One region of the Mesorhizobium sp. B2-4-2 genome, then DNA from elsewhere that is predicted to be linked to it. Evidence: predicted binding sites of a transcription regulator. Region 1 holds the regulator's gene; each other region holds the start of a gene.
The links. Region 1 encodes LexA, which represses DNA repair genes until DNA is damaged. Its sites were predicted from a motif close to TGTTCNNNNTGTGTTCNG; they were not measured.

Region 1 (7,642 bases):
CGCCCAGCGAATACACCGAGTTCCGCGACGCGCTTGGCCAGTCCTCGGGCTTCCAGTCGTGGCAGTACCGTGCCATCGAGTTCATGGCCGGCAACCGCAATCTCGCAATGCTCGGACCGCACAAGCACCGGCCGGACCTCAGCGAGAAACTGGAGGCGATCCTGGCGCAACCGTCGCTCTACGACGAGGCGCTGCTGCTGCTCGCCCGTAACGGCTTCGACATCGGTGCCGACGCAAGGCGTACGGACTGGCGCGAAACGCGGACCGAGAACGAAGAGGTCCTTGTCGCCTGGCAGATCATCTACCGCGACCCGCAGCGCTACTGGATGTTCTACGAACTCGCCGAGAAGCTGGTCGATTTCGAGGATTATTTCCGCCGTTGGCGCTTCAACCACGTCACCACGGTCGAGCGCATCATCGGTATGAAGCGCGGCACCGGCGGCACATCGGGCGCGTCCTACCTGAAGAAGATGCTGGAGGTGGAGTTGTTCCCGGAGCTGTGGAAGGTCCGCACCCGGCTCTGACGTAGCTTTGCCGACTGCATATCGTTATCCCGAACCCACTGCGCTTTTCTGAGCGACAGGCTCTTAAGTCACCGCCGCCTTGACGGCGAAACGCGCCTCCTGCCACGCGTCCGTGCGCAAAATGTCTTCCAGCACCTCGACAGCCTGCCAGACATCGACATAGCCGACATAAAGCGGCGTAAAGCCGAAGCGAATCGTGGATGGCGCGCGGAAATCGCCGATCACGCCGCGCTCGATCAAGGCCCGCATCACCTGATAGCCATGCGGGTGGAGGAACGAAACCTGGCTGCCGCGCTCATTGCCATCGCGCGGGCTTTCGAGTTCGAGGCCGTAGGCGCCGCATTTTGCCTCGACCAGTTGGATGAACAGATCGGTCAACGCCATGCTCTTCCTGCGCACCTCTGCCATGTCGACGTCGTTCCAGACATCGAGCGCCCCTTTGAGCGCGCGCATCGACAGCACAGGCTGCGTGCCGCAGAGAAACCGGCGGATGCCTGTGCCGGCAGCAAAACCCTGTTCGAAGGCGAATGGCCGCGCATGGCCCCACCAGCCGCTGAGCGGCTGGCGGACATCGCCATGGTGGCGCTCGGCCGCGTAGATGAAGGCCGGGGCACCCGGGCCGCCATTGAGATATTTGTAGGTGCAGCCAACGGCGAAATCGGCATTCGAACGGTCGAGCTCGACGGGCAAGGCGCCGGCGGTATGGCAGAGATCCCAGACAATCAGCGCGCCGGCATCATGTGCCGTCCGCGTCAGCGCGGCCATGTCGCGTAACTGCCCGGATTTGTAGTTGACGTGGTTGACCAGGATGACCGCGACCCGCTCGTCGATCAGTTCTTCTATGGTCGGCGCATCGACACCCTCGAGCCGCAGCACCGTGCCCGGCCGCGTCGAGGCAACGCCTTCGGCCATATAGAGATCGGTCGGAAAGCTGTCCCCCTCGGCGATGATGACTGACCTGTCCGGCCGCATCCCGAGTGCCGCATGCAGCACCTTGTAGATGTTGATCGAGGTGGTATCGCAGACCACCGTCTGGCCGGCGGCGGCCCCGATCAGGCGCCCGAGTTGGTCGCCGAGTTCGACCGGCATGTCGAACCAGCCGGCGGTGTTCCAGGCGCGGATGAGATCCTGCGCCCACTCCTGCGTGGCGGCCTTCTGCAGCTCGCCGAACACGGCTGGCGAAGCGGCGCCCAGCGAATTGCCGTCGAGATAGATCACCCCCTGGGGCAAGGTGAAGCGGTCACGCATGGCACGCAGCGGATCCGCGGTGTCCATTGCCTCGATCGCTGCGAGATCGGGAATTTTGCTCATGGTCGCGATGTTCCTCGGTGAGAAGAGCGCCCTGGAAACGGGCCGGCTGTTTTGCCGCCCGGGCAAGGGCTGGCCGCATAGAGGCGCAAGAACAGGGTGAACGCCCGGTTCGATCTTTGCTCGATTTCCGCCCGAGGCAGTTCCTCGAGCACCCCAACGATCCGGCGAACCTGGAGATCGCCGATCAAAAGACTGATGTAGATGTCGGCGGCTTCGGCAGGATCGTCACAGGCGATCGGGCCGGCCCGACTTGCGGTTCGAAGCAGGTCGCCAACAAGCGGCATTATGGTATTGCGGCCGAATTGCGCGATCGATTGGCCAAGCGTGCCTGTATCGTTGACGTCGCCGGCCGCGGCGCGATTGAGCGCCACCGCCTTGTCGCCCGTCACGAGGGTCAGCAGGACTGGCCCGAGCAAGTTCAGGGTTTCGAGCGGATCGCGCGCCTGGTGAAGGGCGTCCTCCAGCAGCTTCCTTGCCTCTCCCGCATTGGCTTCGATCAAGGATCGAAACAGGGTCTGCTTGTTGCCGTACCAGTTGTAGAGGGTTTCGTTCGAGGCCGATGCCCGCTTGGCGATAGCAAGCAGGGAGGCGCTCTTGTAGCCGGCTTCCCGGAGCACCGCATAGGCGGCCTCCTCTATCCGTTCGCGTCGCGCGGCCTGCTTCGGCGTGGTCATTGGTGTTCCTCTTCGAAAACCGTACATTATTATACGGTTTCGTCAAGCGAACGAACGAACGCAGCCCGTCGCGACCAGTGGTGGTGTCTGGCCGTTTTCCGGCGGAAGTTGGCATTTTGGTTTCGTTTCGTTCACGAGCCGCAGGGGTTTCTAATCCGCCCAAACGCACCCCGCACCTGCCGGTCACCCAGCTTGCAGGCTTGTGCCAAGAGTGGAGACCGGTCGGGCCACAGGCCATTAACCAAAATAGTTTCAAAGGGCCTGGGAGCGCATTGACGACGGACCGCGCTGGCAGGATGCTGGCTGCGGGAGGGCATTTCGTTTCCGTCGCCTTAACAAATTCATTAAACTTTAAATGGTTGCGGAACACAACTGGAACAGATAGTGTTTGTTCTGGGTTTGTTTTCTGATTCTGGTTCCAGACCCTTCGTGCAATGCCTTTGGGGGCCGCCATGCTCACGCGCAAGCAACATGAACTCTTGATGTTCATCCATGAACGGCTGAAGGAAAGCGGCATTCCGCCGTCCTTCGACGAGATGAAGGAAGCGCTGGACCTCGCCTCCAAGTCGGGAATTCATCGGCTGATCACGGCGTTGGAGGAGCGCGGCTTCATTCGCCGCCTGCCCAACCGGGCGCGCGCGCTGGAGGTGCTGCGCCTGCCGGACTCGATCGCGCCGGGTCTTAACGCGGCAAAGAAGTTCTCCCCGAGCGTCATCCAGGGCAGCCTCGGACAGGGCAGCAGCCCTAGCCGGCAGATCAAGCCGGCGACGTCTTCGCGTCTGCCCGCTGCCGGCAATGACGACGACGCGGTTTCAGCGGTGTCGATCCCGGTCATGGGTCGCATCGCAGCGGGTGTGCCGATCGACGCCATCCAGCATCAGACGCATTCCATTTCAGTGCCGCCTGACATGATCATGGGCGGCGAACACTATGCGCTGGAGGTCAAGGGCGATTCGATGATCGAGGCCGGCATTTTCGACGGCGACACGGTCATCATCCGCAATGCCGACACCGCAAGTCCCGGCGAGATCATCGTGGCCCTGGTGGACGAGGAGGAAGCAACGCTGAAGCGCTTCCGCCGAAAGGGTGCTTCGATTGCGCTCGAGGCTGCCAATCCGGCCTATGAAACACGTATTTTCGGACCGGACAGGGTCAAGGTGCAAGGCAAGCTGGTCGGCCTGATCAGGCGCTACTGAGCGGGGTCGGCGGTGGGCTTTTCGGGTTTACGGTAAGGCGGCAGTCCCCTTGCCTCGCGTGAGAATTTCCGCTGTTCGTGCCAAGGCCGATATGGCCTGTCGACGGCAAAGCTGACCCGTGCCGGTGCCGTCGCCGATTGCTGGTCGAAGAAGACGGCGGCACTTCCCTTACGAGCGAGCTGCCGCTTGGTGATGACGAGAACCAGCGGATTGTGGCAGGGATCGTAGCCCGCGGGGTCGTTGATGACGATCAGATCCGCATAGGAGCAGGCCCTCCAGGCGTCCTTGCGATCCTCCACCTGCGCGATGATCGCCCCCGAGGTATGCCGGGCCATGCACAGGCCCGTGAAGCAATAGAAAGGCGCTCCCGCCGGAAGTTGCGCGGGATCGAAGATGTCGAACTGTCGGTCTCCGCTGTCGAACAGTTCCGGCGCAACGATGGTTTCGGACTTCAGCGCGCGTTTCCAATTATCGACGGTGAATTCGTTCGGGCGCGCCCGGTTGATCGCGAGCTCGCCGCCGCCGATCGGCAACGCCACCAGGCGGGCATCCTCCGAAATCAGCACGTCCGGCGTGCGCGTGTCCGAGACGGTCAACAGGCCGGCGAGCGCGAAGGGAAGTGCCGCCAGCCGCAGCCATGTCGTGGCCATCGTCGCGATGACCAGGGCGATCGCCACCAGAAGGACGGATTGCTGCGAAATCAACCCGACCGCGTCGACCGGCGAGCGTTGCGAGATCCATCCTGATATGGCGATCATCGCGGTCAGTCCCTTGCCCATCAGATAAAGGGATGGTCCATCGAACCCGAACGGCATCAGCAGCGCGCTGGCAACCGCAAGGAACATCACGACAGAAACGATCGGCATGACGGCAAGATTGGCGAACAGGCTGAGCGGCGACACGCGCTGGAAATGCCAGATGGCGAAAAGCGCCGTGGCGCTTCCCGCGATAATCGAGGTCATCGCCAGCCCACCTGTCGCCAGCAGCAATTTTCGCGTCAGCAGGCCAGGCAAGGTCCGTTGCGGCGGCGGGGTCCGCGCTTTGTCGGCTTTGCGATCCGACCAGCCGGCATAGGCGCCGACCAGGGCCGCGGTGGCGGCGAACGACATCTGGAAGCTCGGCCCTACCACCTCGTGCGGCGACACCACGATGACGGCGATCGCCGAAATAGCCAGATTGCGCATGGTGAGTGCCGCCCGATCGAACAGAACGGCGATCAGCATCACCGCCAGCATGATGAAGCTGCGTTCGGCGGCGACAACGACGCCCGAAATGACGAGGTAGGCGGCGATCGAGAAAAGTGCCGCCGCGGCCGCGTATTTCTTGACCGGCCGGCGGGAGGAAAAATTCGGGAACAGCGCGAAGCCGCCACGCAGCAGACCCATGACCGTGCCGGCGACCAGCGCCATGTGCAGCCCGGAAATTGAGATGATGTGGTAGATGCCGGTGCGTCGCATCGCTTCATTGATCTCGTCGGGAATCCCGGCGCGCACACCCACGATCAGCGCCGCGGCGATCTCGCCCTCGGCACCGCCGATGCTGCCCCTGATATGGTCGGCAATGCTTTCGCGAGCACTCTCGATGGCGGCTGAAAGGGCGGCCCACAGCGGCCTGTCATCGGCTGAGACGATTTTGGGGTTGCCGAGAAAGAAGCCGCTGGCGCCTATGCCGGCGAAGTAGCTGTCGAAGGAAAAGTCGTAGCTGTCCGGCCGCACCGGTCCGGTCGGCGGCAACAGCCTGGCATAGCCGGTCACGAGCGAACCGGCCGTCACTTCAGCCGGCACCTTGCGTGCCGAAAGGCGAACGCGCTCCGGCGCGTAGAGTAGTTTCGGCCGCGCGGTCGATGTCACATCGATGGTCAGCCGGATGCGCCCGGTCTCCATCTGGTCGACCGAAACGACGCGGCCGGTGATTTGCGTGGAGATTTCCGAGCCCAGCATCCGCGTTCCCGCTCGCCACGTCTCGACTTTGCCGGCGAGCATGCCGAGCGCGCACAACAGCGCCGCCATGAAGCACAGATGCGTTTTCGGCCATGAGCGTGAAACGAGCGCGCACAGCGACATCAGGATCGCGACCGCGACAGGCTTGGCAAAGCCCGGCTCCGCCGCCAGCGAAAAATAGGCGATCGATCCGCATGCCAGGAACACCGGCACGAGCAGGAAGGCTATGCCCCGATCGAGTTCGAGCTCGGACGCTCTGGCCACGCCGTTGCGCAGACGAGGCCATGAAGCACGGCCGAACTCACGGCGCAGACGCACGGCCGCGCCGGCTGCGGGAATGCCGGGCGGCGTGGAAACATCCGCCGGCGGCGACTTGCCCGGCTGCTGTAGGGGCGACAACGCCAGCGGCAATGAGGCGGGCGCGGGCGTGGCAAAAAAAGAGCGTTCGCTGACGCCGGCAACGACGTCCTCGCCTTCCTCCGCGCCCCTGCCCGCTCCAGCCATCGGGTCTGCCCCTTGCGCCCTCGACACCCTATGCTACATGAACGCGCGACGCGCGAAAGTGCGTGTGATCCGCACCCCGCTCCAGACGTTTCCCGAGAGTTGTATGTCCGACAAGGTTGTCACCCGTTTTGCCCCCTCGCCCACCGGCTACCTGCACATCGGCGGCGCGCGTACGGCGCTCTTCAACTGGCTCTACGCCAAGCACACCGGCGGTACGATGCTGCTGCGCATCGAGGACACCGACCGCGAGCGCTCCACCGATGCGGCGACAGCAGCCATTCTCGAAGGACTGACTTGGCTCGGCCTCACCTGGGACGGCGACGCCGTCTCGCAGTTCGAGCGCGCGCCGCGCCATCGCGAGGTGGCCGAGGAGCTGGTGCGCATGGGCAAGGCTTACTACAGCTACGAGACCCCTGCCGAGCTTGAGGCAATGCGCGACGCGGCGCGGGCCAAGGGCCTGCCGCCGCGCTATGACGGAAGCTGGCGTGACCGCGACCCTTCGCAGGCGCCTCCTGGCGTCAAGGGCGCGATCCGCATCAAGGCGCCGACCAAAGGCGAGACGGTGGTGCATGACCGTGTCCAGGGCGACGTGCGCTTTCCCAACAAGGATCTGGACGACTTCATCATCCTGCGCTCGGACGGCAATCCGACCTACATGCATGCCGTCGTCGTTGACGACCACGACATGGGCGTCACCCACATCATCCGTGGCGACGACCACCTGACCAATGCCGCCCGCCAGACCGTGATCTACAACGCCATGGGCTGGGATGTGCCTTCAATGTCGCACATACCGCTGATCCACGGCGCCGACGGCGCCAAGCTGTCGAAGCGGCACGGCGCGCTGGGCGTGGAGGCCTACCGCGCCATGGGCTACCTGCCCGAAGCGCTGCTGAACTATCTGGCTCGGCTCGGCTGGAGCCACGGCGACGATGAGATCATGTCGATCCAGGACATGATCGCATGGTTCGACATCGGCGATGTGAACAAGGGCGCCGCCCGCTTCGATTTCGCCAAGCTGGAGGCGCTGAACGGCGTCCATATGCGCCGCATGGGCGATGCCGAGCTGTTCGATATCTTCATTGCCACCTTGCCCTATCTCGAGGGCGGCCCGGCGATGGCCGCACGCCTCGACGACAAGAACAGGGCGCAGTTGCTGGCAGCGCTGCCGGGCCTGAAGGAGCGCGCCAAGACGCTGGTCGAACTTGTCGACGGCGCCGCCTTCCTGTTAGCCGCGCGGCCACTGCCGATCGACGAAAAGGCAGCCCTGCTGCTCAATGACGAGGCGCGCAAGATTTTGCGTGGCGCTCGCGACGCCCTCGAGGCGGTTTCAGGCGACTGGACGGCGGCCTCGACTGAAGCCGCGATCCGGGACTATGCGACGGCCGGCGGCCACAAGCTCGGCGCCGTCGCCCAGCCCTTGCGCGCCGCCTTGACCGGCAAGAGCACCTCGCCCGGCGTGTTCGACGTTCTCGCCGTGCTTGGTCGCGAGG
Region 2 (7,642 bases), on a different contig from region 1:
GCGTGCAGGAAGTCAGCTGGCTGATGCTGAAGGAATTGGGCGGACAGTCCGCGGAAGGCGATCTCGCCGCGCTGATCAAGTCGATCCATCTCGCTGCGTTGCGTGAAAATGCGCGCGGCCATGCGCTGGCGATCGCAGCCGCTTAACTTAGCCTTTATCCCTGGCAAAAAAATCCGGGAAATCCTCCATCGCCGCCGCGATAATCCGTAGTGACGCCGCAATCTGGAGCATTTCACCAGTGGCGTTTCGCTGAGCGATGCCGGCGGCATACTGCCGGGCGACGGCAATGGTGGCTGTCTGCGGGTCGCCCGGGGCGCGGAAGAGCAGTTCGCGTGCCAGTCCACGCAGGAAGTTGGCGATCGAAAGCGTCGTCGCGGCCGGAACCGCGTGCGCCTGCTGCGCGGCACGCAGCCGCAGGATCTCCAGACCGACGGTGACGGCGGCGACACTGCCGCCCAGAACCGCTTCACCCTTCCTGCCGCTGGTCTGCACCAGCGGCATCAATTGGTTGATGCGGTCATAGGCGAGGCTCTCGAAGGCCGAACGCCTCGGCACGCGCTCGTGCAGGCAAAGCCGCGCCAGATCCTCGCGCATGGCCCGCACGATGCGGTGCGCCGCGAGCCATGGGTCGGCGGGCAGCACGATGATGAAGACGCCGATTGCCAAAAGGATGCCGACCAGGATCGAGGCCGAGCCGGCGAAGAACGGGCCCGGGTCGTAGGTCATCGCCTGGTGCGGGCTGAGGAAAGCAAGAAAATTGATGGCGAAGGCCGTCGCCACGCCGACATAGCGGGGATTGGCCATGGCGAGCGCCGCCGGCACCAGGATCGGTACGACGAACAGCATGAACCAGCCGAAACCAGGAAAAACGGGAAGCGCGATCTGGCCGACGAGAAAGGCAAAGGGCAGAGCCAACAGCGTTCCCTGGAAGAACCCCCAGGCTACCCGCACCGGATCGGGGCGGGCGGCAAACAAGCTCGACACGACGGCAACCAGAATGACCGTGCCGGCGGCTTCCGACCATCTCGTCGTCAGCCAGAAAGCGGCGACCAGCAGCGTTGCAAGTGCCGCGCGGACCGCGTTGCGGCTCGCCCCGTGATAATCGCGATGTACCACCAGCGCCGGGGGCCTGCGTTCGCGTGAAGGCCGCGTGACGGGCGCACGCAAGGCATCGAGACCGCGCAGGGCCTGCTTCAGCGCTTCGGCGAAATCGGCAGCGATGGTGAGCCGGGTGACGGTGCCGACCCTGTCGCCGTCCTGGTCGGCCAAGGCGTCGGGCATCTGCGTTGCTTTGGCGCCGATCGCGTCGAGCCGTGCCAGCCAGGGCGCCGTGTCGTCGAGCGCGCCTGGCGTCGCCGCCATTTCAGTGACGAGGGCTTGCAGCTCCGAGCGCACCGGAATGAGCGCCGCGTTCTTCGGTGCGGCGTGTGAATGCAGCGCGCGGGCCGCGGACAGGGCTGAAAGCAGTTGTCCGATGGTGCGCCGGACCGGATGGGCGCGCGGCGCGAAGCTCGGGGCCTCCAGCCTGGCGTAGGCGCGCATCTCGGCGAGCGTCTGGGTGTCGGCGACCAGCTTCCGGTGCAGGCCGGAAAGCATTGCCGTGTCGCCGCCGGAAAAGGCGCCGCCGGCATAGGTGGCAAGGTCGAGAATGCTGCGCTTAAGCCGCGAGATGATGGCCTCGCTGGCTAATTTGGGCAGGATCAGCCGACTGGTCAGGCCGGCGCAGACAATGCCGAGTACGATCTCGGCACAGCGCGCGACCGCGAGGTCGACGACGAGATGCGGCTGGCCAAACGCCGGCAAGCCGATGATCATCGCGGTATAGCCGGCCAGCGCCGCCCCGTAGGCTTCCGGGTTACGCAGCAGCGACGAGACGAAGGTGCAGAGGCCGATCCATAGGGCAAGCACCGTCACCAGCACCCAGGGATTCGTGCCGAAGACAGTGGTGATGGCAATTGCGGCAACACCGCCCGCCAGCGTGCCGAGCAACCGATAAAAGCCTTTCGCCAACACCATGCCGGCGACCGGCTGGGCAACGATGAACACCGTCATCATCGCCCATTGCGGGTGATCGAGCTTGAGGGCGTAGGCGGCCATAAGCGCGATCAGGCCGGCCGAGACCGTGCGCAAGGCGAAAATCCAGTCCGACCGGGTCGGCTGTGTCAGCCCGGCAAGACCCGCTTCGAAATAGCCTTTCAGCCGTTGCCAGCTCACACGCGCGTCTCCGCAAGCCTTGATCGACCGGCCTGCGCTCAGATATCCAGCACTTCCGTTTCCGCGAATTCGGCGCGTTCCTGGATGAATCGGAAACGAGCCTCCGGCTTGGTGCCCATCAGCGCATCGACCGCGTCCTTGGTGGCGGCCTCGGCATCGATCACATCGACCCGGAGCAGCGTACGCTTCCTCGGGTCCATTGTGGTCTCCTTGAGCTGCGCGGCCATCATTTCGCCCAGGCCCTTGAAGCGACCGATCTCGACCTTGCCGCGCCCGGTGAACTCGGTGCGCAGCAATTCGTCCTTGTGCGCGTCGTCACGCGCATAGGCGACCTTGCCGCCCTGCCGGATCGAATAGAGCGGCGGCACCGCCAGGTAGAGATGTCCGCCGCGAACCAGGTTCGGCATCTCCTGGTAGAAGAAGGTGATCAGCAGCGAGGCGATGTGAGCGCCGTCGACGTCGGCGTCGGTCATGATGATGACGCGGTCGTAGCGAAGATCCTCGTCGCGGTATTTCGACCGCGTGCCGCAACCAAGCGCCTGGATCAGATCGGAAATCTGCTGGTTGGCGGCCAGCTTGTCGTTGCCGGCGCTGGCGACGTTGAGAATCTTGCCGCGCAGCGGCAGCACCGCCTGGCTGGCGCGGTCACGAGCCTGCTTGGCCGAGCCGCCGGCCGAATCGCCTTCGACGATGAAGAGTTCGGCGCCGGCGGCCGCATTCTGCGTGCAATCGGCAAGCTTGCCCGGCAGGCGCAGCTTGCGCACCGCACTCTTGCGCGACACTTCCTTTTCCTGGCGGCGTCGTACCCGCTCGTCGGCGCGTGCGATAACCCATTCGAGCAGCTTCGACGCTTCCTGCGGATTGTCGGCCAGCCAATGGTCGAAAGGGTCGCGAATCGCCGTCTCGACGATACGGATCGCCTCGATCGTCGCCAGCCTGTCCTTGGTCTGGCCGACGAATTCAGGCTCGCGGATGAACACCGACAGCATGCCCGCCGCCGAGATCATGACATCCTCCGACGTGACGATCGAGGCGCGCTTGTTGCCGACGAGGTCGGCATAGGCGCGCAGGCCGCGCGTCAAGACGTTGCGGAAGCCGGCCTCGTGGGTGCCACCTTCGCCGGTCGGGATGGTGTTGCAGTAGGAGTTGATGAAGCCGTCGCCGCCGAACCAGGTCACTGCCCATTCCAGCGAGCCATGGCCGCCTTGCCTGTCGCTCTTGCCGGCGAAGATTTCGCGCGTCACCTGGAATTCGTCGCCAAGCGACGCTTTCAGATAGTCCTTGAGGCCGCCGGGAAAATGGAATTCGGCCTTGGCCGGAGTGGTGTCCTTTTCCTTGATCAGGGAGGGATCGCAGGTCCATCGGATTTCGACGCCGCCGAACAGATAGGCTTTCGAGCGCGTCATGCGGTAGAGCCGCGCCGGTTCGAACGCGGCGCCCTTGCCGAAGATCTGCTCGTCGGGGTGGAAACGGGTCCTGGTGCCGCGCCGGTTGTGAACTTCGCCAAGATGCTCGAGGCCGCTGACCGGGATGCCGCGCGAGAAGCGCTGCCGGTAAAGTTGCCGTCCGCGCGCGACTTCGACTTCGAGATGATCCGACAGCGCATTGACCACGGAGACGCCGACGCCGTGCAGGCCGCCCGAGGTTTCATAGACCTTGCTATCGAACTTACCGCCCGAATGCAGCGTCGTCATGATCACTTCGAGCGCCGGCTTCTTGAACTTCGGATGCGGATCGACGGGAATGCCACGGCCATTGTCGGTGACGGTGAGAAAGCCGTCAGCCGAAAGCTCGACATCGATGAATGTGGCATGGCCGGCAACCGCCTCGTCCATCGAGTTGTCGATGACCTCGGCGAACAGATGGTGCATGGCCTTGTCGTCGGTGCCGCCAATATACATGCCCGGACGGCGCCGCACCGGCTCCAGGCCTTCGAGTACCTCGATATCGGCGGCGCTGTAGCCCTCTGAGCCGTCACGAGACGCCGCCGCCGGACGCTTGGCTGCCGCCTGCACCAGCGGATCGGCCGGACGCGCCGGTGTGCGAACCGGTTGCGGCTGCTTCTCCAGATTGCCGAAAAGATCGTTGTTGTCGTCCATGCCTGCCATAGAGCCCAAGCTGCGAATCACCCGCCGATACTGCCACGCTTTTCAGCGCCAAGCGACGGAGGTTCCTGTTACGTTCGGGGATTAACCCCCTCTTATCCTAAAACCATTCGATAACCAAGCCGGCGGAAATCAGGCGGATAGCCGGCGAGAAGATTCCTGATTCTTTAACAATGCCGCCTAGCGTGAGCCAACATAACAAGAAACTACGGGCATCAGGGGTTTGGGCGTGAGGGGCAAGGCCATAACGATGATCGGCATCGCCGCCGTTTTCGGCGCGATCTCGATCTTTGCCGCGGATTTCTGGGTCAAGCGCCAGGCCAGGGCCGACGCCGAGGAGAAAACCGCGTCGATCGCGGCGCCCGCCGCGCCGACGGTCGAATTCAAGACCATCGTGGTGGCGAATGCACCGTTGCGGTACGGCATGGATCTCGACCGCGCGAAACTCAGCGAAATTCCGTGGCCGCAGGATTCGCTGCCGCAGGGCGCCTTCGCCACCATCGATGGACTGCTCGGGGACGGCAACCGCGTGGTGCTGTCGCCGATCGAGGTCAACGAACCGGTGCTGCTTACAAAGCTGTCCGGCCCGAATGGCCGCGCCACGCTCTCCAACATGCTGACACCCGGCATGCGGGCCGTCACCATCCGCACCGACGAGATCGCGGGCGTCGGCGGCTTCGTCACGCCGGGCGACCGGGTGGATGTCGTGCTGACGCGCGATGCCGGTGAAATCCAGGAAGTGGCCAAGAATGCGCAAGGCGCCGCCGGCTCGACCATCACCTCCGAGATCGTCGTTGCCGACGCGAAGGTGCTGAGCGTCGGGCAGGGCGCCGACGAGCGCCAAACAACCCCGCAGGTGGCCAATTCCATAACCATCGAGGTGACCACCGAAGGCGCGCAGAAAGTGGCGCTGGCCCGCACTGTCGGCACGCTGTCGCTGTCGCTTCGCTCCGCCAGCGAGGGCGGCGACGGCAAGGACGGTGTCACCACCATCTCCTCCTTTGGCGGATCGGTGGCGGGCAAGGCGCAGGCCGCGGCCGGCTCGCTGTTCGACGCCATGGCAAAGGAGCCTGAGAAGCCGAAATTCAAGACGGTCATCGTGACGCGTGGAACGACGGCCGAGGAATATCAGGTTCCTGCGCGGGACCAGAAATAGGAATATCAGGTTCCTGAGTGGAACCAGAGCAGGACCGGTGGGGACCGGACGGGACGGGAACAATGTTCAGGCAACTTCAATATCGAATGACAGGCCGGTTGCACGTCGCGCAGGCGATGGCGATGGCGGTGACGATGGCGGCGGCCGGCATCTTCGCCGGCCCGGCCAGGGCGGACAACGACATCGTCTATGTCTCGGCGACCAAGAACGCCTCGATCAAGGTCGCCAAGGGCAAGCCAAAGACGATCATGACGAGCGCGGCCTTCTACCAGATCGTCATCGGCGATCCGGAGATCGCCAACGTCAACCCGCTGACCGACAAATCCTTCTATGTGCTGGGCAATAATCTCGGCACCACCGGCATTGCCCTGTTCGACGAGAACAAGCAGCTCGTCGGCACCGTAGACATCGAAGTGACGCTCGATACCGACCAGTTGGCCGACACGATCCGCGCCAGCGTGCCCGACGCCAAGATCAAGGTCGGCTCCGCCAATGGCCGTGTCGTGCTGTCGGGCGAGGCGGATGACGCGGTCGCCGCCGAAAAGGCCAACAAGATCGCCACCCGCTTCTCCGGCAATGAGGAGGTGATCAATTCGGTCAACATCTCGTCCTCGCAGCAGGTCCAGCTCAATGTCCGCTTCGTCGAGATCAACCGTCAGGCCGGACAGGATCTCGGCGCCAAATACAGCGCCAATTTCGCTTATGGCATGGGCGGACGCGACGTTACGATTGCTCCCGGCACCATTGAGCCGGCGGGGACCGGCGAGATCATCGGCAAGCTGCTGTCGAACGGCGTTTCCATCGACATCGCCATCAAGGCACTGGAAGAGCGCGGCCTGGCTCGTCGGCTGGCCGAGCCGAACCTGATCGCCCGGTCCGGCGAGACGGCGAGCTTCCTGGCCGGCGGCGAGTTTCCGATCCCGGTTTCCGAAGACAACGGCAAGATTTCCGTCAGCTACAAGAAGTACGGCGTCAGCCTGGATTTTACGCCCACCGTTCTGAAGGACGGGCTGGTCAGCCTCGACATCGCGCCGGAAGTCTCCTCGATCGACGCGTCGGCTTCCTACAATATCGGTAGCATCTCGGTGCCCGGCTTCATCGTGCGCCGCGCCAGGACGTCGGTCGACCTGAAGAACGGCCAGAGCTTCATGATCGCGGGGCTGCTGCAGTCGCAGAACGACATCACCACCTCGCGCATACCGGGCCTCGGCAAGATGCCTGTGCTCGGGGCCCTGTTCTCGTCGAAATCCTACCAGCGGCGCGAGACGGACCTGGTGATCATCGTCACGCCTTACCTGGTCAAGCCGGTGGATCCATCGAAGAAAATGGCCGAGCCGACCGATGGCACGCAGCCTGCCAGCAATGTCGACTATTTTCTTAACAACACCGAGGAGGTGAGGGCGTCGGATACCAATCGCGCGCTGGCGCTGGCTGACGGCAGCGCCGCGCGTGCCGCGCCCGCCACCAAAGTCGGGCATTTCCTCGACCTGCCGAAGGACTGAAGCCATGCGTCTGGTCTTGAGCTCGAGCGTCGCCTTGCTGCTTGCCGGCTTCACCGCCGGCTGCACGAGTGACGACTATGTGCGCAGCGAAGGCGTGACGAGCGGCGCCGGGGATGCCCAGGCCGCCAACACCGTCATGCAGATGGTTGATCCCTGGAAATACGGCGTCCAGAACACCAGGCTTCTCGTGCCTGCCCAGCGCGGCAGCACGGAACCCGCCACCGCCGAGCAGGCGGCCAGCGCCAAGGCATCGCAAGCCAGCGCCGACAATTGATCCGAGATCATAGGCTGACAAGTAATGGCAAACCGCATCAAGACCAGGAAAATCCTGCTCATATCGACGGACAGAACCTTCGCGCAGGACACCCGGACGGCGTTTGCCGCCTCGGAGATCATCCAGCTCTCGACGGTGGAAAAGAACATCACCGAACTTCGCGGCGAGGTCCAGGAGGCCGATCTCGGCGCGATCATCGTCGATATGGACGCAGCGAAGCTTGAGGAGATCGATGCGCTGCAACGCGTCATGCGTCGGCTGGAAGGTAAGGCGCCGGTCGTGGTCGTCACCCAGGAATTCAACGCCGCCGCCGCGCGCATCCTCGTGCAGCTCAAGGTCGCGGATTTCCTGGTCAAGCCGATCACCACGGCCGATCTCGTACGTTCGGTGG
Region 3 (7,642 bases), on a different contig from region 1:
GATGGTCGAAGACTACCGCGCAGGTATCAGGATCGACCATCGCCATGACCGTGAGGATCGCGATGCCGGCCGGAAGGTGGGCTGTCCGATGCTCTGCCTTTGGTCGCTCGACGACGACCTGGAGCAGATCTATGGCAACCCGGTTGCGATCTGGAAGCTCTGGGCGGATGACGTGAGCGGCTACGGGATCAAGAGTGGGCACCACGTCGCCGAAGAAAATCCAGCCGCTCTCGCAGCAGCGTTCAACGCCTTTCTCTGAAAAATGACAGAGCAGCGATTGAGCGATCGCCCATGCGTATCGACGAACCCAGCCATTGTTCGGCAGACCCGTTCTTGCGACGCCCTATTTGAAATCCCGCGTCTTCACCTTGATCTGGTCGATGTGCAGATAGGGATCAATGATATTCCTCGGCCTCGGCCCCTTCGGCATGCCGCGCGGGTCGGGCGTCGGACTGCCATAATGAAACTCGTCGCCCCGCCCATGCGGCAGCGGGAAGGCAGTGTCCCGATCACCAACGCTGGCCAGATCAGACGAGAGATCGCTGAGTCGGTGTGCCACGAGATGGACCACATCGCCTTCCCTCTGGATGCGCCCATAGACGCCAATCATGCCGGCGCCCAGCACCACCCTTCGATATTTTTCGAAGATCTTCACCCACACCACCAGATTGGCGATGCCGGTCTCGTCCTCGATCGTGATGAACATCACGCCCTTGGCCGAGCCCGGCCGTTGGCGGACCAGCACGAGACCAGCCGCTTCCAGCCATTGTCCGTCGCGCGCCTGCATGGCCTCCCGGCACGAGACGATACGCTTGCGACGCAGGTCTGCCCGCAGGAAGGAAAGCGGATGGTCGCGCAGGGTCAGTCCGACATGCCCGTAGTCCTCAACCACCTCACCGCCGGCGGTCATGGCACGCAATGTCACGCCCGGCTCCTGGATCTCCGGCGCCGTCCGCTGTTCACGGGCAGATGCGGCTGCAAACAGCGGCAGCGGCTCGTCGCGCAGCGCCTTGATCGCCCACAGTGCCTCCCTCCTCGCCAGCGACAGTGACGGCTGAAACGCATCGGCCTGGGCGAGCTCGACCAGAGAAGCAGCGGGCACGCCGGCGCGATGCCAGAGGTCGTCGACGGAGCCAAATGCCTGGTCAGCGCGCACAGTGATGATGGAAGCCGCGTCGGCATTGGCAAGGCCGCGAACCATCCGCATGCCAAGCCGAACGGCAAAGCGATCCTCGTCCCCAGTGGGTTCGAGCGTGCAGTCCCAGCGCGAGGCGTTGACGCAGACTGGACGCACTTCGACACCGTGGTTGCGGGCATCGCGAACGATCTGCGCCGGGGCGTAGAACCCCATCGGCTGGGCGTTGAGGAGGGCGGCGCAGAAGACGTCGGGGTGATGACATTTCAGCCAGGACGAGGCGTAGGCGATCAGCGCGAAGCTCGCCGCATGGCTCTCGGGAAAGCCATAGCTGCCGAAGCCTTCGAGCTGCCTGAACGTCTTCTCGGCAAACCCGCGCTCATAGCCGTGCTTCACCATACCGCCGATCAGCTTGGCGCCGAAGCTGGAAACGCCGCCGGTGTGTTTGAAGGTCGCCATGGCGCGGCGAAGTTGATCGGCTTCGCCCGGCGTGAAGCCGGCGCATTCGATCGCCACGCGCATGGCTTGCTCCTGGAACAGCGGTACGCCCAGCGTTTTTCCAAGAACTTTCTCCAGTTCAGGCTTGGGATAGACCACCTCTTCCTTGCCTTCGCGCCGGCGCAAATATGGATGCACCATGTCGCCCTGGATGGGGCCTGGCCGCACGATCGCGACCTCGATGACCAGGTCATAGAAGGTCCGCGGCTTGATGCGCGGCAGCATTGACATCTGGGCGCGGGATTCAATCTGGAAGGTGCCCAGCGTATCGGCCTTGCGGATCATCGCGTAGGTGCGCGGATCCTCAGCCGGAATCGTCGCGAGATTGAGATTGATGCCCTTGTGTTCGGCCAAGAGATCGAAGCCGCGCTTCATGCAGGACAGCATGCCGAGCGCCAGTACATCGACCTTCATGAACTTCAGCGCATCGATGTCATCCTTGTCCCATTCGATGACCTGACGATCCTTCATCGCGGCGGGTTCGATCGGCACCAGATCGTCCAGCCTGTCACGCGTCAGGACGAAACCGCCGGGATGTTGCGACAAATGCCGCGGCGCGCCTATCAATTGCTTGGCCAAATCCAAAGCCAGGCGCAGACGGCGGTCGCCGAGATTGAGGTTCAGCTCTTCGGCATGTTTTGGCTGGACACCTTCGTCCGACCAGCCCCAGACCTGCGATGACAGCATCTTGATCAGGTCTTCGGGCAGGCCAAGCGCCTTGCCGACGTCGCGCAAGGCGCCTTTCGAGCGATAGCGGATGACGGTCGAGCACAAGGCCGCGTGCTCGAGGCCATAGGTTCCGAACACCCATTGCATGACGATTTCTCGCCGCTCATGCTCGAAATCGACATCGATATCAGGGGGCTCCCGGCGCTCTTCGGAGACGAAGCGTTCGAACAAGAGGTCATTGCGGTCGGGATCGATCGAGGTGATGCCGAGCACATAGCAGACGGCGCTGTTGGCCGCCGACCCCCTGCCCTGGCAGAGAATGTCCTGGCTGCGCGCAAACCGAACGATCGAGTTGACCGTCAAAAAATATGGCGCGTATTGCAGCTTCTCGATGAGCTGCAGCTCATGTCGGAGCGTGCCGATAACCTTGTCCGGCACGCCCTCGGGAAAGCGCTCCGTCGCGCCTTCCCAGGTCAGTTTCTCCAAGGCCTGCTGCGGTGTCAGGCCCGGCAGCATGCGCTCTTCGGGATATTGATAGGCAAGTTCGTCGAGGGAGAACCGGCAGCGCTCGGCAATCTCGGTGGTCCGCGCGAGCGCTTCCGGATAGCGGCCAAAAACCCGCGCCATTTCTTCCGGCGGTTTCAGATAGCGGTCGGCGTGGCGCTCACGCCGAAACCCGGCATCGTCGATCGTGACATTGTGCCGGATGCAAGTGACGACATCCTGCAGGATGCGCCGTGACGGTTCGTGGAACAGGACATCATTGGTGACAACCGTTGGCACGTGGGCCTGTCCGGCAAGGTTGGCCAGATCGTGCAGGCGCAGCGCCTCGTTGGGACGGCGCCGCAAGGTCAGCGCCATAAAGGCGCGATCGCTAAATGCGTCGCGCACCCGGCGCAGCCAGAGTGAGCATGTGTCATCTGCCTGGTCGGGCACGAGTACTGCAAGGAGGCCCTCGCCATAGGCGACAACGTCAGCCCAATGCAGCACGCATTTCGCCTTGCCGCCACGCTTCTTGCCCAGCGACAGCAAGCGGCAAAGGCGCGAGTAGGCCGGGCGATCGGTCGGGTAGACCAGGATGGAAATCTCTTCCGCGAGGTCCAGCCGGCAGCCGACGATCAGCCTGACGCCGGTTGCCTTTGCAGCCTCGTGCGCGCGGACAATGCCGGCCAGACTGTTGCGATCACAGATGGCAAGGGCGAGCATTCCCATGCTGGCTGCTTGCGCGAACAGTTCCTCACAGGAACTCGCGCCCCGCAGAAAGGAAAAATGCGAGGTGCATTGCAGCTCGACATAGCACGCGTTCATCCGAAGATGCCATGCAGGAACCAGCGATGCGAGCCGGTCGCGGCATCCTCGCCGTCGCCTGCGCGATAAATCCAGAACCGCTCGCCGGCTTCGTCCTCGACCTGGAAATAGTCGCGCACGGCAGCGAGCTCGGCGTCGCGCTTCCACCATTCGCCGAAAACCCGCTCAGGTCCATCGGCGCGCTTGACCCGTCGACGGATGCCTCTCCAGGTAAAGCTTGCTGGCGGATGATCCGGCAGCAGCGCGATGGCCTCGATCGGCTCCGGCACGGTAAACAAGCGAGCCGGACGCGGCCAATGGTCTGGCCATGCGTCGCCGGTCTCAGCGGATCCGGCGGCTACGCGCCGGAAAGATCGCTCGGGTACATCGCTGGCAACCGGGGTAAACCGATAGAGCTTTTCCTCACCGACACGATTGCTGAGTGTGTCGATCAAATCCGAGATGTCTGCGTCCCGTTGCTCGATCAGCGACGAAACCGTCTGCCTGGGCATCAGTGATTCTGCCAACGGCGCGGACAACCTCATCAGCTCGATGCCGAAGCCCGGATCGACCGTCTCGATCTTGTCGCAGAGCAGCCGCGTCAGCCGCTTCACATCGAGAACCGGCAAGGCCGTGCCGACGCGAATGGCTTCGACGCGGTCGTCGACGCGGTAGAGTAGCAGGTCAAGCCGCCGGGCGCCGAGCCCTTTGGTCTCGAGCTCGACACACAGCGCTTGAACAAGCCTGCCGACATAGCGCGCGATCGTCTCGGCCGCGCCGATGGACTCGCCAAAGGCACGTTTCACCTCGACCACATCGGCTGGCCGCACGGGCTCTATCGGTTCGGCAAGGCGCCCAGCGGCCTGGTCAAGGCGGCGGCCGAGTTCCGGTCCGAAGCGCAGCGTCAGTGGCGCACGTGGCTGCCTCAGAAGCTCGCCTACCCTTTCGAAGCCCAAAACCCGCAGACCGCCGACGATTGCATCGGGCAATCGCAGTGCCGCGATGGGCAGAGGAAGGATTGCATCGCAGCTTGCGTTGACGGCGACCACGCTGACGGTCTGGTTGACGTAGCGCGCGACGGCGTGGGCGGCACCCCAGCTATCAGCTAAAGCGGCCCGTGCCGAAATGCCGGCCTGGCCGAGGCGGTCGACCATGTCAGTCAGCATCAACCGTTCACCGCCATGGAGGTGATCGGCGCCCGTGGTGTCCATGACCAATCCGTCCGGAGGATCCGCGGCGACGATCGGCGCGTACCGCCGCAAGGCCCACAGGGCCAACCGCTCCAATGCCTTCGCGTCGGCATCGGGTTCGGACTCCATGACCGCCAGCCCCTTCACGAGCGCCTGCGCCTTCGTTGCCGGCATTCCCACGCGCAGGCCCGCTTCCAGTGCCGCGCGATCGGCCGCAACCACCAAGCGGCGATTGCCTTGCCGCCCGACCAGCACCAAAGGCTTATCCGGTGGCGGCGAGACGTCGCCCAATTTCCTTCTGAGCCGGTCGGTCGACCAGCTTGGAAGGAAGAGCGAGACGACCCTTTGCATCACAAGCCTCCACTTCGATATCCAGTGTTTCCCCTCCACGAGACCGGATCAGTTCAAGTTGCCATCGCGCCCGGCCAACGCCGGGTACAGGCAGCGGCCGCGATGGCAGCACGGAAACCCGCCAGCGGGTGACAGACGCCGTCGGCTGTCCGAAATCGGCAGCTTCGGTCTGCCGGCGCCAGCGGCGGATGGCGATGCCGATCGCGCCGGAGCCTTCCGATGCCAGTTGCAACCGGCGCGAGGCAGTCATGGACAGACGCGCCACTTCCGCGACCACAGCTCCAAGCCCGACATGCCGCAGACCTTCCTCGAAGCAGGCGAGCAAGGATTTGTCGTCACCGGCTTCGACGTAGATAACCCGATCGGGATGCAGCCCGACCTGGGCGATTGCCGGCGCAAACAGATCCTGGCGCGTCACGCACCACAGCACCTTGCCTTGCGTCCTCGCTGCAATCCCGGCTGCAAATAGCGACGCTGCGGCGCCATCGATCGCTCCATTGCCGCCGCCGGCAACCTCATGAAGTGCGCCAAGCGCCACACCGCCCCCTGGCAGATGACTGTCGATGGCAGCGACGCCGAAGGGAAGCACCGCTCGTTCGCGCGTATTGCCGCCTTCGAGACGCGCAATGCGATTTCGAAGGTCGGAAATGGCAGCGTTTGGCGCCGATGCACTCATCTGTCCCCTGAACGCGAAATGCTGATAATATGTTCCTCATTTGTTCTCTTCCTAATGAAGAGTCAATGGTACGGCGAGGTGGCGCTGCGGAAGAAATGTTTGGCGCGACCGCCTGGTGACACCGACAGAGTTGTTTGCCGACAGGACGATACGTCGAGGCCACGATGCTGCGCTGGACGTCGCGCCGGCGACTGCCGGCGCCCAAAGGAAAACGGCGCATAAACCGCAGTCCGGCGCGCGTCCGCAGCAGCGGATGATTGTCGCGCGCGGGACGAAGGAAATTCGCCTCCGCCGGGGGCGGTTAACAGGACAGCCGTAGGAGCGTCAGCATAGCGCCGGCCGCAGGACGGGACGCGGGACCGACTGTCCCCGTCCGCGGTGGTCCGCGTGCAGCATCGACCCATGAATGCAGTTGCCTTGGAAATTGAGCACGGAGCCTCAACCGATTGCCAGTGTGACTATCCCATTGAAAAACGAGCCTATTTTCCAACCATCAGGAGTCTATTGACACCTTTGTTCTTATTTTGTTCACTGTTGGGAGGATTGACACAGGAGGCGAACCATGGAACTTCGCTTGAACATTGAAGGTGCAACGCCCGAGGAACTGGCACGCGGGGTCGCGGCAGCCGAAGCAGTCTTCGCGCGCGCCGGCATTACGGCTTTGCAAGGCGCGGAAGGTTTGTTCGCGTTGGAAGGCTGGGATATCAAAGGCTTTCCGGAAGACGACCAGCCAACCGAGGACGAGGACCAGGCTGCTTCAGTCTGGATGGAAGCCGACGAGGCTGCGACAGCTGCATGTTGTGCGGGCTGGCCGGAGGATAAAGTTCCAAGCCATCAGATCATGGAATTGATCGACGTTCCCCGAACGCGGTTGCAATCCGAGGCGCTTCCGGACACGTGGCCGGCGCGCAGGCAGCTTTATCCTGACGTCGTCAAACGGCTGGAGGTTGCAGCTGGCCCGGACCGCCAGATCGATTTCGATATTGCCTTCGTTCTTGGTTGGGTGCCCGAGCGGCCGACGCTGGATCGGGTCGAGCCGCTTTCGGAAGATGGCGACCGTATCCCCTTCTTCACCAGCGACCTTGCCCAGGTTGAGGAAATGGCCCGCAAGGCGCTCAAGGACTGGAAGATCGAGATTGACCGAGATCCCTATGATGCCCACGTTTTCGACCCTGCAGCCGCCGATGATGGTGACGAATTGCGCATGGCGGCGTGGCGCGATTTCGACGGCTCCTTGCTTATGGAGAAGCCGCCTGCAAATCCTGCAATCGCGCTGACCCTAGCAATGATGCGCGGCCAATCCATGCATTTCGAATAATGGTGAACGGCAATGACATGACCGCGATCGTCTATCGATCGTGCTTTGGCACTCCGGCCGAGCGGCTGACGAGGCCACACCGCGTCTGAGGAGAGAGACGATGTCAGAAAAACCACCCTATATGCCGACCGGCATTGGAATGGGCATGATGAGCGACGACGAGATCAAGGTCGGCGTTCTGATATTCGAAACAGCGCAAGGTAACTTCGACTTCGCCGTCAATCTGCAGGCAGTCGATGTCCTCACGAAGGCAATCAATAAGATCGAGATGCATCTCCGCTCCGGCCGGACGCACTGAGTGTCCGACGATGTGCCAGATCAGAAAAAGCCGAAGCTGATCCTTGTCGTGGCATAGGACCGCGGCGACGATGGCGACCGGTTCACCGCATACGGCCCGACCGACCAGCAAAGCGAGGACCGGCGATCCGCACGGCAAAGGCGCTGGCTTCAAACCATCTCGGTGTCTAAGCACCAACCTTGCGCACCTCGGTCGAGGACGCATCAACCGGGCGCCCTTC

Region 2: parE (DNA topoisomerase IV subunit B) is a predicted target of LexA. The motif match lies at 4,383-4,400, and genes of this name have one in related genera.
Region 3: FJ942_RS06880 (ImuA family protein) is a predicted target of LexA. The motif match lies at 5,837-5,854, and genes of this name have one in related genera.

Annotation. Positions count from the first base shown of each region.
Region 1 is NZ_VFVM01000009.1:169,441-177,082, forward strand. It holds gene kynA (tryptophan 2,3-dioxygenase) at 1-524, shown strand, start outside; gene kynU (kynureninase) at 588-1,835, opposite strand; gene FJ942_RS20725 (TetR/AcrR family transcriptional regulator C-terminal domain-containing protein) at 1,832-2,509, opposite strand; gene lexA (transcriptional repressor LexA) at 2,962-3,705, shown strand; gene FJ942_RS20735 (ComEC/Rec2 family competence protein) at 3,699-6,149, opposite strand; gene gltX (glutamate--tRNA ligase) at 6,253-7,642, shown strand, end outside.
Region 2 is NZ_VFVM01000007.1:198,970-206,611, forward strand. It holds gene FJ942_RS17775 (DUF2336 domain-containing protein) at 1-146, shown strand, start outside; gene FJ942_RS17780 (FUSC family protein) at 148-2,214, opposite strand; gene parE (DNA topoisomerase IV subunit B) at 2,253-4,313, opposite strand; gene cpaB (Flp pilus assembly protein CpaB) at 4,549-5,475, shown strand; gene FJ942_RS17795 (type II and III secretion system protein family protein) at 5,592-6,977, shown strand; gene FJ942_RS17800 (hypothetical protein) at 6,982-7,251, shown strand; gene FJ942_RS17805 (response regulator) at 7,276-7,642, shown strand, end outside.
Region 3 is NZ_VFVM01000002.1:640,787-648,428, reverse strand. It holds gene FJ942_RS06895 (alpha/beta hydrolase) at 1-259, shown strand, start outside; gene FJ942_RS06890 (error-prone DNA polymerase) at 344-3,610, opposite strand; gene FJ942_RS06885 (DUF6504 family protein) at 3,607-5,130, opposite strand; gene FJ942_RS06880 (ImuA family protein) at 5,042-5,806, opposite strand; gene FJ942_RS06875 (hypothetical protein) at 6,468-7,124, shown strand; gene FJ942_RS06870 (hypothetical protein) at 7,225-7,422, shown strand; gene FJ942_RS06865 (helix-turn-helix domain-containing protein) at 7,589-7,642, opposite strand, start outside.